DNA from 3 places in the Loigolactobacillus coryniformis subsp. coryniformis KCTC 3167 genome. Region 2 is predicted to be linked to each of the others. Evidence: predicted binding sites of a transcription regulator. Region 2 holds the regulator's gene; each other region holds the start of a gene.

Region 1 (5,897 bases), 720 kb from region 2:
CAACGGTAAAAAGATGAAGAACGGAACATATAAGTTAGCTGAACAAAATTATTCGCATGGCTACCGGATGAAGATGGCGATCACCGTTAAGAATGGTAAGATCACTAAGTCTAATATGGACTATGTTAATAAAAATGGTAAATCCAAGACCAAGGATGCTGCTTACGAAAAATCAATGAAGTCCAAGGTTAAAGTTGGTCCTAAGGAATACATCCCTGATTTGAACAAGGCTTTAAAGGGCAAGACTGCAACAACTTATCAAAATGTGAAGGTCGTTTCTGGGGCAACTGAATCTTCAAATACGTTTAAGTTGTATAGTGCTCAGTTAGTTAATGCGGCACAAAATGGCGATAAAGGTACGATCAAGGTCAGCAACTACGTTTATGCTGAATAATTAGTTGTACTTTTCATGTTGACTTAATAGAATAGGAATGTGGCGATATTGCCGCGTTCCTATTCTTATTTTTTAGCGCAAAGGGGCATAAGCAAATAAATGAATAACGAAACCACCGTTAAACCGATGACCTTTAAATTGTTTTTAGAGTTCATTCGGTTGAACGCAAAAACTGCGAGTGCAATACCATTTATACTAGGCTTATTGTATTCGATTTATTATTTTCAAAGTGTTGACTGGCTGAATTCACTGATTTATTTTATTGCGCAGATGGCGATTGCTTTTTTTGTGACTGGCTTTAATAATGTGCAGGACTATAAATTGGCGGTTGATCAACATTATCGCGATACTTATAACATTATTGGTCGCGAACATTTATCGCCACGGCGGGCTTTAAACTTAATGCTGGCTTTTTTAGTAGTTGCGTGTGGCTTAGGCCTAATTTTGGTTTGGCGAACTAATTTACTATTACTATTTATGGGCGGCGCTGGTATTTTTGTAACCATTTTTTATACTTTTGGGCCGATCCCATTTTCTCGTTTTCCCTTAGGTGAATTGCTTTCTGGTGTAGCTGAAGGGTTTGGTGTTTTTTTCATCACGATCTACGTCAATGTTGCGCCGGAGCGATTGCTAGGGTTATTTTTTGATTGGCCGCGTTTCATGATCAATGGCAATTTATTAACGTTGATTATTTTAGTTTTGGTCGGGTTACCGAATATTTTCACGGTGGCAAATGTCATGTTTGCCGATAATATGTCGGATCTGCCGCAGGATATTCGCAATCAACGTTATACATTGCCGTACTACCTAGGCATAAAACGGGCGCTGTGGCTGTATGATGCGTTGTTATATTTATGTTTTGCTAGTGTCACGGTTAGCGCAATCTTACGTCTTTTACCGCCGGAAAGTTTATTGGTTTGGTTAGTTCTACCACAAATTCGCAAGAACAGTCGTATTTTTCATCGAGAGCAGATCAAGGAAACCACATTTGAAACGGCGATTCAGAATTTAATGCTTTTTCAAGGGGTTCAAATTTTGGCACTAGTGGTGGCTATTCTGCGAACTCAAGTATTTGGCTAGAAAAGTTAGTAAAACCGAGTTACAGCTGTGTTAGAGCAGCTATAACTCGGTTTTTTGTTTGTCAATGGCATAAAAAACTTGCTAAATAAGAACGTATGTTCCTATAATAGGATTATGTGATGGTGAGGTGGGTCGAATGGATTATGCCGATGAACCGCGTGGTGTCTTTTTTATGATCGATAATAAGTCCTTTTATGCCAGTGTTGAAAGTGTTGAACGCGGATTGAATCCGTTGCGTTCAGTACTAGTTGTCATGTCAGAAGCAGACAATACCGGCAGCGGTTTGGTATTGGCTGCTTCGCCACAGGCCAAGCAACGCTTTGGTATCAGTAATGTTTCGCGTCAATATGAAGTACCAATGACGCCAGAATTATTAGTGGTGCCACCACGAATGAATCTTTACATTGAGAAAAACTTGGCGATCAACCAAATTTTTCGTTCCTTTGTTGCGGATGAAGATTGCTATCCTTACTCGATCGATGAATCGATTCTAGACATGACTCATTCTTGGCGTTTATTTGGGAAGACGCCATTGCAGGTTGCACGAAAAATTCAATGTACAGTGCGGCAGCAGCTTGGACTTTATACGACTGTGGGTATCGGCGAAAATCCGCTGCAAGCTAAGCTGGCGCTTGACCTATTTGCTAAACACGATCATGAATTGTTAGGAACATTAACCTATGCAACTATGGCGGCTAAAGTTTGGCCAATCACTGATTTAACCAAAGTTTGGAGCATTGGACACCGCACCGCAGCACATTTACAACGGTTAGGTATTCACAGTATTCGGGACCTGGCACAGATTGATCCCTATGAACTAAAACAAGAAATGGGGATCATTGGGGCACAATTATATGCATTGGCGTGGGGGATCGATCGCAGTCAGCTCCATGACTTAGTTGCACCGAAGGATAAAAGTTGGGGCAATTCACAAGTTTTACCGCGTGATTATTTAAAACAGGCGGAGATCGAATTGGTACTACGCGAAATTGCGCTGCAAGTAGGTACGCGGATGCGTCGCCATCAGCAAAAAGCTGGCTGTGTTAGTTTAGGGATCGGCTTTGCCCATGCTGCAGCACAAGAGGATGGCCGTGCTGGATTTAGTCATTCTCTGCGTATTGAGCCAACGGATAGTCAGCATGAAATAATTGGTCACCTGTTGGCGTTATTTCGTGACGCTTGGTCAGGCCAAGCCGTGCGGTACATTGCAGTTTCGCTTTCACAGTTGGTTCCTAATACTGGATTACAACTTGATTTGTTTCAAGATCCGCAACGACAATTAAAGGATGATCGTTTTGAGCGCGTACTCGATCAAGTCCGGGCACGGTTTGGTACTACGGCGCTATTTCCTGCTAGCAGCTTATTGAAAGGCGGTACCCTGTTAGCGCGGGCCGCGCTCGTTGGCGGACACAATGGAGGTAATAGTTTTGACTGAGACACCACAGCAAGCGGCAAAAGTGATTCAGCAACGATTAGCACTTTATTTTAAACCGCGTACCCAGCACCGTTATCGCTTGGATATTGTGAATAATATTTACGGTGCTAGTTATAATTTCTTCCTCAATATTCAAGCACCGTATCAACGTGAACGTTCGTTACCGTTACATCGTTTGCGCGTTTACCAGTTAGTCTATTTAGAAACAGTCGTCCACTTGTTGCGGCAAACAACACAATTGACCTTTAATTTTGTTGATTTTGCAACGCAACCAGCACTTTACAGCTTTTCACTGACCCCCGACCAACAAGAAGCCAACCACTGAATCACCACTTTGGCCGGTGTTGTTTTTAACCGCCTTTGCACTTGCCGCGCTAAACTAGCCAAAAACAGCGCCGCTTGAATTTGCCGACTTAACCAGAGTTTGCGTTCACGCAAACTTTTGGTTACCAAAAAAGCTAAACTAGGTTGGGTCAATGGCAATACGATCATCAAGGTATACGCCGTATTCAATAAATGATGATCGGCTTCAATCTTGGCTACTGAACGCACGGCGTAATCACCGAAGTGCCAGAATGTTTTCATTTCATAAAAATAGGTCTCGATCGCCCAACGTTTTTGATAGTAGGCCAACGCTCGTAGCGCTGGCGCAGGGGCGCTGGTCTCCGGCGTCCGATAGGTGAGCTGGGTCGGATCAACGGCTAGGGTTTCGGTTGTGATCGCCGCTAATTCTTCGGGCGCGCTCGTCGCCATGAACAGACGACAAGTCGTCTTGCGTTGTACGCGGATCATGTAAACTGGCTGGGGCATCAAGCGTGTCAGACACCGCACTATACCGATCTGATCTCCGGCCGAACAAAGATTTAATGCAATATTTCCCAAATGGATCTGGTCACCATATTTCCGCGGCCGGCCGCGCTTACCGGTGCGTTTGGGTAAGCCAAACATGGCGGTATCTTTACGCACATTGGCGATCATAGCTAGATTAGGTTGCGTCATGACCAGTTGGTTGATCTCAGCTTTGGGATACCAACTGTCACACAGTAGGAACACTTGTTGGTCGCTGGCGATCGATTTCAAAGTCGTCTTGATCATTTGCGCCGCTTGCTGGTATTTGGTCGCCTGTTCCGCCTGATAAAGGTGCGTGGCTAACGGTAAGAACGTATAAACTGGCTGGTCATCTTGGTCCCGCTGTGTTGGGATCATCAGACCTAAAGTAACGAAATCATGGGCATTGACGAGCCGCTTACCCGTATGTGCGGCGTGATCGAATAGATATTTGACGCCGGTAAATTTGTGGCCGAACTTGGGTTGGACCGTGTCATCCAGAACCAATAATAAGGGCAAGTCCTGACAAGTAGTGGGAATCAAGGTCAGTAAATACGTCAAGTTGCGCACTTCTAACTGTGGCAAGTGGTCACCGATCACTGCCAAAGCCCGATAAAACGTGTTCAAAGAATGCTTCGTCACCCGGCCCAGAAATTGTTCAAATAAGTGGCGGATCGAGTGGCGGTCACCGATCACTAACAACGCTAGACACAACCAAAAATAGTTAAGGCCCATTGGCTTAGACAAGCCAGCCGCTTTTAAATCAAAAAAATAGGCGTGGAGGGTGGTTAAAAGTGATGATTTTTGATAAAATGAGTTCAACACGAATCCTTCTTTCTGAGTGGTTTTTTGTCGAACTCATTTTAGCAAAGAATAGGCATTCGTGCCTTTTTATATCCAAATTTTTTTAAAAAGCTGTAAAGTGCTGAACGCAACGCTGGCCGCAAAAACAAACATTGATCAAGCGAGGTGATTAAAATGATTTTACATAAAGCCAAAAATGAGCAGGTGGCAGCTGATTTTTTTAAATATCATTATCACGATCGGGGCATGATGAAGTGGGGTGGCTTTTATTTGTCAGATCACACCAGTGCTTTACAGAAAATGCATGCAGCTGAAGTTGCTGAAGCACCATTGCCGATACAATCACAGGCGCTGATCAGTCAGCGGTTATTTAGTGCCTGGCAGCGACAACAATTAGTCCATCTGCAGTTAAATCAATTGGAAGTTGGTGAACGAGTTGTTGCGGTGACGGGGACAGTGGTTGGAATGGCGGATAACGAGATTGGTATTCAAACAGCCGAGCAAAAGATCATCTGGTTAGTTTTAGCAGCGATCAAACATGCAGAATTTATTTAAAAGAGCTTTCTAATGCGGACAGCACATGCTATGGATTTGCTTATCCAAATATAACAATGTGGCATTATATTATGAAAAAAAGGCTTTGGATAACGGTTTTGTTGATGCCTAAGGGAGGTAGCGGCGATCAGTTCAGTTGTGTATACACCTTATTTAACGAACACAGGAAATATTTGATTGGCAATTTTATATACTTACTTGTTACGGCCCGAGTATAAAGACGCTACGGATTATCATGGAATAATGCCAACAGCAAGGCGTTTATTTCGGCAGGCACGGGCTATTTTGGCACAAATGCCAGAGAAACTATATCTGAGTTTAATCGCTATTTTTTTATTCTTTTCACTAAGTCGTGAAAGTTCCAATTCGAGTAATCCCTTAGTCCACCAAGCTTTACAGCCTAAAAATTAACCTTCAACTATTGCTCATGCTCAGCGTGATCAGCGCCGAAGTTTGAATCGATAAGCCATTTAAAAATTGGTCAATCAGTGTCTTGATCTGCGCAGTCATTTTTGCAGGTGATTTAGTCACCTTTAGGTTAGTCAACTCACCTAGTAACTGGCCGATTGCAGTCGCCAGATCAATGATCGGCAGTAAGGTATCCAATTGATAGAAAATATCGCCAATCGTTGGGTCGCCTGGTTGGCGCCGCTGTTGCCAAGCCAACAGATCATAGGTCATCATGGTCACAGCCATATGCGCACAAAGCCCGTCATAATCCTGGATCTGAGTCTGATCAAGGCGTAAATATTGTTTGGCGGCCTTAAAATAGTTCTCAATCTGCCAACGGCGACTATAAAG
Region 2 (5,897 bases):
ACCTATGATCGCTAAGTTGCCCGCCGAGACGGTAGTTTATCTGCCTGGCACCCGTGACCACACGGTACAAGTTGCTGGTCACGAGGTTCATTACATCAAAGTTCCAGGCTACGTTAAATTCGGCGATCACTTGATCAACTTTTTTGTCCGTAAACTCCTTAAGATCACCAATGTGCCCGAATATTTGAATATGTTAAGCTTCGTTTATTTCTCACACATGGCGGCTTTTTACCTGCTGCAAAATGACTACGAGCACTTGCTATTTGCCAGTGACGAGCTTAAGCAAAAAGTCCTGCTACAAACGAAGCAGGCGGCATATACCGCGCGCGCCACGGTGATCGCGTAATACAAAAAATGAGTTGTCCCAGCAAATTGCCGGACAACTCATTTTTTATTTATATTTTTTGGTCAGCTTCATTAGTTTCAATAAATTACCGATCCAAGTGGTTTTAGTATATTCAGTCACATCTTCGGTGACTTCAATACAGCCGACGTACTCGCCAGCAGGGTTATGTAGGGCGTAAAAGGCCATGTGCACTTGTTTGCCGCGAATTGGGACAGTCATCGCAACTTTACCGGTGGCGCCGTCGTGCATTTCCGCCAGCACTTGTTTAACGCGGCCAGCACTATGCGCTGGATGAACGTCTAACACGTGATGATTTAACTTGCTAGGATCGCGTTTAAATAAGCGGTGGCTGTTGTTGGAGTACCAGCGGACGATATCGTTTTCGTCGATAAAATCAAATTCTTGGTCGATCGTGGCAAAAATGGCATTGAGCTGCTCTAAACGCAAACTGCCAGTTGCTAACTCAACGGTTGGTTGTGTCAATTCAGTTTCCTCCTATGTATCACATTAGTTATAGCTTAGCATAGCTTACTAGGTGAACTGAATAAGGGAAATGACTAATCTATTGCGGGACAAAATAGTTGCATTCGCTTACATAAATATTTTACAGTAGTAGCGCAAGGAGGTGTTACAATAAACTTAGAGATTCTAAATGAGGTGAATGCAATTTGACGCTAACAATTAAAAAAGATATTCAATACGCAGCTGGTTTAGCTTTAGACTGGTATCAGCCGCAAGGGCAATCATTGAAAGGATTATTGATTGCCATTCATGGTGGTGGTTGGTTTCAAGGTGATAAGGCTAAAGACGCTGACGTTGCGCAATGGTTAGCTGAACAGGGTTATTTAGTAGTGGTACCAAATTATCGGTTAGCACCGAGCTATAAATTCCCGGCACCACTGTTGGACATGAATCGCTTATTTAACTGGTTGCAACAAAATGCACCCCAAGTACCGCTGGCAGCAATTGGGGCCTCAGCTGGTGGTAATTTAGCTGTGGAGTTGGGTTTGAACTACGGTATTCCGGCGGTCTCATTGTCAGGAATTTTGGACATTGCCCATTGGTTGACAACGCATCCCGCTGTAGTCGCTAAACCGCGGCAAACTGCTGATTTATTGGATAAATTAGACAGTGCGGTCATTAATCAGGCTGGGACCGATGAAAGCTTTTATAAGTGGTTTATCACCAATTATGTCACTGATGAACAGTCACGGGCGGCAACTCCCTACCAGCACGTTAGTTCTGCCAGTGGCCCAATGTTGTTGATCAACTCGCTGGATGAATTTGTGCCGATCACTGGGGTAGTGCGCTTGAGTCAGCGGTTAACCCAGGTCAAAGTGCCAGTAGAAACGATCAGCTTAACCGGTAGTCGCCACGGTAAAGCGTATTTTGATGAAGTGAAAGCAAATATTTTACTGTTCTTACAACGTTATTTAACTAAGGAGTGACGCAATATGACCAGTGAACCACGCCGTGATCCACTTAAGGATGAATTGTTGACCCCAGAAAATTCGGCTTTTTTGTTAATTGATTATCAACCAACGCAGATCAATTCGATCAACTCGATCAACCGTGCGGAGTTGATCCGTAACGCGATCAGTACCGTTAAATTGATCAATACGTTTAAAATTCCGACGGTTTTATCGACCGTCAACGTGGCTACGACCATGAATCAAGAAACGATTCCAGCAATCAAAAAGTTATTGCCTGGTGTACCTAGTTATGATCGCACAACAATCAACGCTTGGGAAGATCAAGAATTTTACGCCGCAGTTAAAAAAACTGGCCGTAAAAATTTGATTATTGCCGCACTTTGGACCGAAGCTTGTTTGACTTTTCCGGCGCTGGATGCACTACGTGAAGGCTATAATGTTTTCCCAGTGGTCGATGCCGTTGGTGGCACTTCAGTAGTCGCACATGAGGCAGCTTTACGGCGGATCGAACGGGCGGGCGCACAGCCGACAAGTATCGCGCAATTAGCTTGTGAGCTACAACGAGATTGGAATCGGCATGACACTTCATCTGAATTTGCCCAAGATCTAGCCGACGCGGGTATTTTTCTCCGTTTAACTAAATAAGATCAAAGAAGAACGCACAATTAAATGTGGCGTTCTTCTTTTTTTAGTCACTGGATTAGCCCGTCAGTCGCCCCTCTGAGCGGAGTGGCTTTAAGAATAGGATTTACTTCTAGCTGATTTATTGATACAATACTTGGCTGGTGATAAATTATAAAACGGAGGTGAGTGGGGTGAATCAATGGATCTATGTGGTCTGTTATCAGAATTCAACGGCAGCGGCGCCGGCCTTTGAAGTATTGCGCGCCTACCGTAGTGAAAAGCGGGCGCAGGAAATCGTGGCGTTGTTGACCGCGACGCCATTTGAGCGCCACTCATTGACAACTGGGCATTACCTGTACCACAAAATTCCGTTAGCTTAATTCAAGGTTAAAAAAAGCCTTGGCACTAAATGCCAAGACTGATTAGGTTACATATGATTACGGTATAAGCCAACCACTTTACCAAGGATCGTGACTTGCTGTAAGATAATGGGCGCAAAAGTATCATTTTCCGGCTGTAAGCGAATATGATCACTTTCGCGGAAGAGCCGCTTGCACGTGGCTTCGTTTTCGGCCGTCATGGCAATGACAATATCGCCGTTGTCGGCGGTAGCTTGTTTGCGCACAATGACTTGATCGCCATCTAAGATGCCAGCGTTGATCATACTTTCACCACGAATGGTCAGCATGAACAGATCTTGTTCGGTATCGTCAAGATCAGGTGGGATCGGGAAAAAGTCAGTGGCTTCTTCAACCGCCAAAATCGGTTCACCGGCCGTGACCGTTCCTAAAACTGGAATACGGGCGGGGGCAATTTTTAAGGCTTTCAAACCAGCGTCAGTCAATTCGATTGCCCGCGGTTTAGTAGGGTCTTTTTGGAGTAAGCCTTTTTTTTCTAAACGAGCTAAATGTCCGTGAACGGTGGATGTTGATGATAGGGAGACCGCGGCGCCAATTTCGCGCACCGTTGGCGGATATCCTTTCTCAGCCACGCATTCATGAATGAAACGTAAGACTTCTATTTGTTTGGGTTCATGCGTTTTGATCATGGTTGACACCTCAGTCATATTTTATTAATTTTAGTGTAGCATACTCATTCACTCATTTCAAACAAATGTTCGGCCTGTGATTGTTGGTTTAATCAGTTTTCACGCCGTATTTGATGTCAAATTGAGCTGATATTGTGAAAGGTGACTTTAATAATGGAAAATAAATATCTCAAACGAATCAACGAATTAGCCCGTAAAGCTAAAGCGGACGGATTAAATGCCGATGAACAGGCAGAGCAAAAGCGTCTGCGCCAGGCCTACGTCAAGGAATTCCGCGAAGGACTGCGCCAACAGATCGAACAAACGCAGATCTTCAACAAAAAAGGCCAAGAAACCACGCCCAAAAAGGTCCAAGAGATTCAACGTAAAAATGGCTGGCGTAAGGACTAAGTCAATTTGCTGTAACCTATTTCTTTTTTCAATGGATCTAGGCGAGACTTGAAAGGTCAAACCACCTTTTAGCCTGCGCTTTAATTTGGTTCAGCACTTTACAGCTTTTCACTGACCCCCGACCAACAAGAAGCCAACCACTGAATCACCACTTTGGCCGGTGTTGTTTTTAACCGCCTTTGCACTTGCCGCGCTAAACTAGCCAAAAACAGCGCCGCTTGAATTTGCCGACTTAACCAGAGTTTGCGTTCACGCAAACTTTTGGTTACCAAAAAAGCTAAACTAGGTTGGGTCAATGGCAATACGATCATCAAGGTATACGCCGTATTCAATAAATGATGATCGGCTTCAATCTTGGCTACTGAACGCACGGCGTAATCACCGAAGTGCCAGAATGTTTTCATTTCATAAAAATAGGTCTCGATCGCCCAACGTTTTTGATAGTAGGCCAACGCTCGTAGCGCTGGCGCAGGGGCGCTGGTCTCCGGCGTCCGATAGGTGAGCTGGGTCGGATCAACGGCTAGGGTTTCGGTTGTGATCGCCGCTAATTCTTCGGGCGCGCTCGTCGCCATGAACAGACGACAAGTCGTCTTGCGTTGTACGCGGATCATGTAAACTGGCTGGGGCATCAAGCGTGTCAGACACCGCACTATACCGATCTGATCTCCGGCCGAACAAAGATTTAATGCAATATTTCCCAAATGGATCTGGTCACCATATTTCCGCGGCCGACCGCGCTTACCGGTGCGTTTGGGTAAGCCAAACATGGCGGTATCTTTACGCACATTGGCGATCATAGCTAGATTAGGTTGCGTCATGACCAGTTGGTTGATCTCAGCTTTGGGATACCAACTGTCACACAGTAGGAACACTTGTTGGTCGCTGGCGATCGATTTCAAAGTCGTCTTGATCATTTGCGCCGCTTGCTGGTATTTGGTCGCCTGTTCCGCCTGATAAAGGTGCGTGGCTAACGGCAAGAACGTATAAACTGGCTGGTCATCTTGGTCCCGCTGTGTTGGGATCATCAGACCTAAAGTAACGAAATCATGGGCATTGACGAGCCGCTTACCCGTATGTGCGGCGTGATCGAATAGATATTTGACGCCGGTAAATTTGTGGCCGAACTTGGGTTGGACCGTGTCATCCAGAACCAATAATAAGGGCAAGTCCTGACAAGTAGTGGGAATCAAGGTCAGTAAATACGTCAAGTTGCGCACTTCTAACTGTGGCAAGTGGTTACCGATCACTGCCAAAGCCCGATAAAACGTGTTCAAAGAATGCTTCGTCACCCGGCCCAGAAATTGTTCAAATAAGTGGCGGATCGAGTGGCGGTCACCGATCACTAACAACGCTAGACACAACCAAAAATAGTTAAGGCCCATTGGCTTAGACAAGCCAGCCGCTTTTAAATCAGAAAAATAGGCGTGGAGGGTGGTTAAAAGTGATGATTTTTGATAAAATGAGTTCAACACGAATCCTTCTTTCTAAATGGTTTTTTGTCGAACTCATTTTAGCAAAGAATAGGCATTCGTGCCTTTTTATATCCAAATTTTTTTAAAAAGCTGTAAAGTGCTGTTTGGTTCCTGCCTTTTAATTTGCCTAATAATTGTGTAAAATAAATAAATGAGATCGTTTTGAAAGGGGAAAACAACGTGGGAATGTACATTCTGATTTTTGTGATCGGTGCTGCACTCGGTGTCATCGGCGGTTTCTTTGGCGCACGGCAGTATATGAAGAAATATTTGCAAGACAATCCGCCAATCTCTGAAGATATGATGCGGACAATGATGATGCAAATGGGCCAAAAACCTTCTGAAAAGAAGTTGAACCAAATGATGGCTTCAATGAAAGCTCAATCGCGTAAAGCAGGTAAATAAAAAAACGATCGCCTAAGTAATTAGGCGGTCGCTTTTTATTTGGGAATGTATTTAAAGTTAGGATCGATCTCCGCATCGAGCTGTTTAAAGGCAGCTTGCATTTGATCATCGATCGCTGCCATGCCGTCTTTATCCATTTTTTGCTTACGGTCAATGTAGATCGGTTCGCCAAAGCGCAC
Region 3 (5,897 bases), 330 kb from region 2:
TGGAATCGAACACGCCGATGATGATATTTTATTACAGCGAGATCTGTACCGGACTGGTCGTAATGTCTGTCGCGTCAATGGCCAGTTAGTCAACACGACAACTTTAAAAGAGATCGGTGAAACGATCGTTGATATTCATGGTCAAAATGAACATCAGGAATTGATGCATCCAGAAAAACATTTAGCTTTATTGGATGAATTCTATAAAGCTAAGGTCAATCCGCAACGTGCCAAGTATGCACAAGCTTATGATGAGTATATGCGCTTAAACAAAGCTTATCAGGAGCGTATGGCCCACGCTAAGGAATGGGCCCAGCGTTTGGATATGCTACGGTTTCAAGTCGATGAAATTGAAGCGGCGCAATTAAAACCCAATGAAGAAAGCGAATTAGACAGTGAACGGGCACGGCTCAGTAATTTTCAGCGGATCACCACGGCCTTACAAAATAGTTATGAAGCTTTGGCCGGTGATGCAGCGGGGACAATGGATCATATCGGTGGTGCTATGAATGAATTACAGCAGATCACGCCACTGGATCATGCTTACCAAGAATTAGCGGATAATGTGCAGACGGCGTATTATACACTGCAGGATGCGGCATCGGAGTTATTACGCCAGGCTGATTTAATGGAATGGGATGAAGGTCGGTTAGATGAGATCGAAAAGCGCTTAGAATTGATACAACAGTTAAAGCGTAAATATGGTGATAGCATCGCCCAAATTCTTAATTATTACGCCAAAATCAAAGCTGAATTAGAACAAATGGTGGCTACCGAGGATAATGAAGATCAACTGGCAGAACAAGTTGATCAGGCTAAACAAACTTTGCTAGATCTTGGGCAGCAATTGTCCAAGACTCGCCAACAAGGCGCTAAAAAGCTAAGCCAAGCGATTCATCAACAATTAGCGGCTTTGTACATGGAAAAAACCGTTTTCTCAGTGCATTTTAAAGCGACTTCAACGGTGCATTTTTATCCAACAGGGTTAGATGACGTCGAATTTTATATTCAAACGAATCCAGGCGAAGCGGCTGGACCATTAGCTAAAATTGCTTCTGGTGGTGAGCTTTCACGGATGATGTTGGCTTTAAAAACAATTTTTACCCGTAGTCAGGGCATTACTAGTATTATTTTCGATGAAGTTGACACTGGTGTTAGTGGCCGGGTGGCGCAAGCAATTGCGGATAAGATCTCGGCAATTGCGCGGTTCTCACAGGTTTTATGTATTACTCATTTACCGCAAGTTGCTGCAATGAGTGATCAGCATTTCTTTATTCGTAAACAAATCAGCGGCCAGCGGACTAAAACAACCTTAACACGGCTTGAACCTGCCCAGCGGGTGGATGAGCTAGCCCGGATGCTTTCTGGGACAGCGGTAACTAAACTGACACGCGAGCACGCTAGTGAATTACTTAAATTAGCTGCGGCTGAAAAGAAGCGCTTACGGGAAGCGGTCACCCCAGCTTAAAAGACTATAAAAATACGGTAATGATCAAGTTATGTAAATTGATCATTACCGTATTTTGTTGTTTGCTTACGATTGTTTTTGGGGTGTGATAGCAATGTAACGAATTGCATTCGCAGTCACAAGATGAATTAGTTTGTGATCATCAGCAGTGAAGATAATCCGATCATTGTGGCGTTGTTTAAAATGGCCTTTGATCGTCGTTTGACCGCCATGATCAAAATCGTTAAATTGGACAGTGACGTTTAAGTCTTTTGTTAAGGCTTGTTCGAGAAAGTTTTTGATTTGAAAGTGAGGCATTTGCGGTAGCGCAGCAGTTGAGACTGGGTCCGCTGCAGGAACCTCGAAATCAACCATTTTTTGGTAAGATGCCTGTAAATGAGTGCCAAATTGTTTTAACGTTGCTTGGTTAAATTCCATAATGTTTGCCTCCGAACATTTGTTTGTGTCTTCATTATACGAACAACCGTTCTAAATTGCAATGCTTTTTTCATTTAGATGGAAATTCATCGAGCTCTTAGCGGAGTTATGCTAAAATAGATAGAATATGCAAAACGAGCAATTGCTGCAGCATTCTATGTTACTACTTTGTAGCACTTTTGTCTGAAATAATTGCTTGTTAATTCTTAGATTAGTTTATGATAGCGGGAGGTAATAGTAATGGCAGCACCGTTGGAATTTACGATTGAAGAGACCATTGGCGTGTTAAGCACCAGTAAAAGTGGTTGGACGCGCGAATTAAATTTAGTTAGTTGGAATGGTCGACCAGCGAAGTTCGATCTGCGTGATTGGTCACCAGACCATAGTAAGATGGGAAAAGGGTTAACGTTGACCAATGAAGAAATCGAGCAGTTGCGGCAACTACTTGATAGCATGGTCAGTGACTAAATTATATTTGGCGATTACTATTTGCGGCACTAATCTAGTCTAAGCAGGTTGAAAAATTCTAGCTAAGCGTAATTTCATAATCAGAAAGTTTTCCCCAACGTACGCTAGACTTGAAAAACACTAAGAAAAAGTGCAGAATAGAGATTAAAATTATCAGAGCAGAAGGAGAATTGACCGATGGCGACACGCGGGATGTTAATCGTTTTATCTGGCCCTTCCGGTGTAGGTAAGGGAACAGTTCGTAAGGCAATGTTTCAGGATCAACAACGAGATTTCGTATACTCGATTTCAATGACAACACGGCAACCACGCCCAGGAGAAGTTAATGGGGTAGATTACTATTTTGTCAGTAAAGAAGAATTTAAGCAGGAGATCGCTAATGACGGGATGTTGGAGTACGCGCAGTACGTCGACAACTTTTATGGCACACCGCTTAAATACGTCAATCAAACCTTAGATTCGGGTAAGGATGTTTTCTTAGAGATCGAAGTTAATGGTGCGATGCAAGTTCGTAAAAAATGTCCTGATGGGGTCTTCATTTTCCTGACGCCGCCAGACTTATCTTCATTGAAGCAACGAATCAAGGGTCGTGGTTCGGAAGATATGCAGACAATCGATAAGCGGATGCTTAAAGCGGTTGACGAAATTAAAATGATGCAGCAATATGATTATGCAGTGGTTAACGATACGGTGGCAAATGCCGTTCAACGGATCGAAAACATTATTGAAAGTGAACATCTTCGTGTCCCACGGGTGATCTCGCAGTATGAAAAAATGATAGGAGTTGTCGAAAAATGATTTTATATCCATCGATCGATAAATTATTAGACAAAGTAGATTCACGTTACTCATTAGCGGTTTTATCAGCAAAACGTGCGCATGAGATCGAAGCTGGCAGCATTAAGATGTTACCAGATGGCGATTATCATTCACCACAAACCGTGGGTCAAGCATTGGAAGAAATTGCCGATGGTGATGTAGTTGTTGATCCTGCTTCATTGATGACTGAACGTGAAGCTGAAGCACAAGATCAAGCAGACAAACACGAAAAATAAATTGTTGTCAGATTATGGGTTCGGCTGGTGATGACCGCGAACTCTTTTTTTATACTTAACGTGATAATTATTGTCAGCTAGGACGCTGATTTAGCCTGTATTTTCTGCTACAATAGCTATATTAAGATCATTGCTGAGGGGGAAACTATTTTGTTGGCTGGAAAACACGTTGCGCTGTACGTCAGTGGCGGCATTGCAGCATATAAGGCGGCTTATTTAGTGCGTGAATTGATTCGCCAAGGTGCTGAGGTACGCGTTGTGGAAACAGCAGGGGCACAAGCATTTGTGACTCCACTGACTTTCCAAACTTTGAGTAAGCATGCGGTTTATACGGACCGTTTCGCCCAACTCGCACCAGACGAAGTCGCGCATATTGAGTTAGCTGATTGGACCGAAATTGCCTTGGTTGCACCGGCTACCGCTGACTTAATCGCTAAAATGGCACAGGGTCTAGCGGATGATTTTGCTAGTACGGCTTTATTGGCGACCACCGCACCAAAATTTGTTGCACCGGCCATGAATGTGCATATGTGGGAAAATCCCGCGACGCAACGCAATGTGGCCACTTTAAAGGCCGATGGCGTCGAAATTATTGAGCCCGCAACTGGCTTTTTAGCAGAAGGTTATAGTGGTAAAGGCCGTTTCCCAGAACCAACTGCAATTGTTGCCGCGGTTACGGCTAAATTATTGGCTCAGGCTACCGATCTACCATTACATGGACAATCAGTTTTGGTCACTGCTGGCGGAACGCGTGAACGCTTGGATCCGGTGCGTTATTTGACCAATGATTCATCAGGGAAAATGGGTTACGCTTTGGCTACTGCTGCGCGCGACTTAGGGGCGCAAGTGACCTTGATCAGTGCACCAACGATGCTCACTGTACCTGCTGGTGTTGCCTATGTTGGTGTTGATTCAGCCGAAGCAATGCGGTCTGCGTTATTAGCGCGTTATCAGACGGCCCAAATGGTGATCATGGCAGCAGCAGTGGCGGATTTCCGGCCTGTAACAGTGGCGGATAATAAAATCAAAAAGACAACTGCAGACTATACGTTGACCTTAACGAAAAATCCAGATATTTTAGCGGAATTAGGTCAACAAAAACAACAACAATTTTTGATCGGCTTTGCGGCGGAAACACAGCATTTATTAACTTATGCGCAAAAGAAGCTGGCTAGTAAACGGGTTGACATGATCGTTGCTAATGATGTTGCTAGCGCTCATGCTGGGTTTAATCACGATACTAATGAAGTGACGATTCTACAGCCGAATGTAGAACCACAAACATTACCGTTAGCCAGTAAGCAAGTCATCGCACAGCAAATTTTACAAATTGCTTTGGCTACGCGGCAAGATAAACTGCAAAAGTAGCCATCTGTTGCTTACAGGCATATAGATGGCTACTGTTGTGCGTGTTTTTGTAACGTAGCCAGTCAAGCAAGCTCATGTAGTAGAAAGGTGGTTAGTCATGGTGCAATTTGCGCAAGTGATCGTTGATGTGCCCACTTTACAAACAAATCGACCCTATGACTACGTTATTCCAGCAATTTGGCAGGCACAATTACGTGCTGGTATGCGCGTCGTTGTGCCTTTTGGTAAGGGGCAGCGGCAAATTCAAGGGTTTGTAGTCGGGATCACTGATACGGCTCCGGATTATACGGGTGAACTGAAAGCAATCACACAAGTATTGGATCTACAGCCAGTTTTGAATCCGGAGTTGCTGGCGTTAGCAAAGTGGCTGGCGCAATGGACTTTTGCTTTTCAAATTAGTTGTATGCAGACGATGTTGCCTAGTGTGATGAAAGCTAGCTATAGTAAAAAAGTTCGTTTACTTGGTGCGCCTACACCAGCGACCACTGCAATTTTTCATGACCAAACTGAATTGGATTTTGCTGATTTAGCACCAGAGACGATCAAACAATTACTAAAATTACAACAAGAACAGCTTGTTGAGGTTGTTTACCAGGTGCATGATCGAGCAAAAGTTAAAACAATCAAAGCAATCAAGCCGTTATTGGCGGCAGCCGACTATACGACTATTGCAGCGCAAGTTCCGGCTAATGCGAAGCGTCAACATGAATTGTTGACTTATTTAGCGGCCCATACAACTGCACAAGAACCAATTACGATGCAGCAAGTGACGGCAGAGACGCAGTTGACGTTAACGCATGTACAAACTGGTGCTGCCAAAGGGTGGCTACGTTTAATTGAACTCGAAACTTATCGTGATCCTTACGCTGAATTAGCTAGTGCGCCACGGACCCAACCGCTGACTTTGACGAAAGAGCAAGCTAATGCAGTGCATCAGATCACGACTGCTGGTCAGCAGCAACGTGATCAAGTTTTTCTAGTGGAAGGCGTAACCGGCAGCGGTAAAACGGAAATTTACTTGCAATCGATCCAAGCCGCGCTCAATAGTGGTCGAACCGCATTAATGTTGGTGCCAGAAATTGGCTTAACACCGCAAATGGTGGCCCGGGTTCGTGGACGTT

The links. The regulator LexA, encoded in region 2, represses DNA repair genes until DNA is damaged. The targets are predictions, from matches to a motif close to CNAACANNTGTTNG.
Region 1: the regulator LexA is predicted to act here: its motif matches at 1,563-1,576, upstream of LC20001_RS10520 (Y-family DNA polymerase).
Region 3: the regulator LexA is predicted to act here: its motif matches at 1,898-1,911, upstream of LC20001_RS08430 (YdbC family protein).

The regions. Positions count from the first base shown of each region.
Region 1 is NZ_CP017713.1:2,115,394-2,121,290, reverse strand. It holds gene pplA (extracellular electron transfer flavoprotein PplA) at 1-394, shown strand, start outside; gene LC20001_RS10525 (1,4-dihydroxy-2-naphthoate polyprenyltransferase) at 494-1,474, shown strand; gene LC20001_RS10520 (Y-family DNA polymerase) at 1,611-2,909, shown strand; gene LC20001_RS10515 (hypothetical protein) at 2,902-3,234, shown strand; gene LC20001_RS10510 (IS701 family transposase) at 3,189-4,562, opposite strand; gene LC20001_RS10505 (hypothetical protein) at 4,716-5,096, shown strand; gene LC20001_RS10495 (IS4 family transposase) at 5,511-5,897, opposite strand, start outside.
Region 2 is NZ_CP017713.1:1,392,568-1,398,464, forward strand. It holds gene LC20001_RS06870 (hypothetical protein) at 1-346, shown strand, start outside; gene LC20001_RS06875 (PAS domain-containing protein) at 392-829, opposite strand; gene LC20001_RS06880 (alpha/beta hydrolase) at 1,015-1,794, shown strand; gene LC20001_RS06885 (hydrolase) at 1,801-2,424, shown strand; gene LC20001_RS06890 (hypothetical protein) at 2,595-2,783, shown strand; gene lexA (transcriptional repressor LexA) at 2,831-3,451, opposite strand; gene LC20001_RS06900 (DUF896 domain-containing protein) at 3,605-3,841, shown strand; gene LC20001_RS06905 (IS701 family transposase) at 3,940-5,313, opposite strand; gene LC20001_RS06910 (YneF family protein) at 5,500-5,718, shown strand; gene LC20001_RS06915 (lysophospholipid acyltransferase family protein) at 5,754-5,897, opposite strand, start outside.
Region 3 is NZ_CP017713.1:1,721,564-1,727,460, reverse strand. It holds gene recN (DNA repair protein RecN) at 1-1,468, shown strand, start outside; gene LC20001_RS08435 (hypothetical protein) at 1,535-1,885, opposite strand; gene LC20001_RS08430 (YdbC family protein) at 2,126-2,353, shown strand; gene gmk (guanylate kinase) at 2,531-3,151, shown strand; gene rpoZ (DNA-directed RNA polymerase subunit omega) at 3,148-3,408, shown strand; gene coaBC (bifunctional phosphopantothenoylcysteine decarboxylase/phosphopantothenate--cysteine ligase CoaBC) at 3,559-4,776, shown strand; gene priA (primosomal protein N') at 4,874-5,897, shown strand, end outside.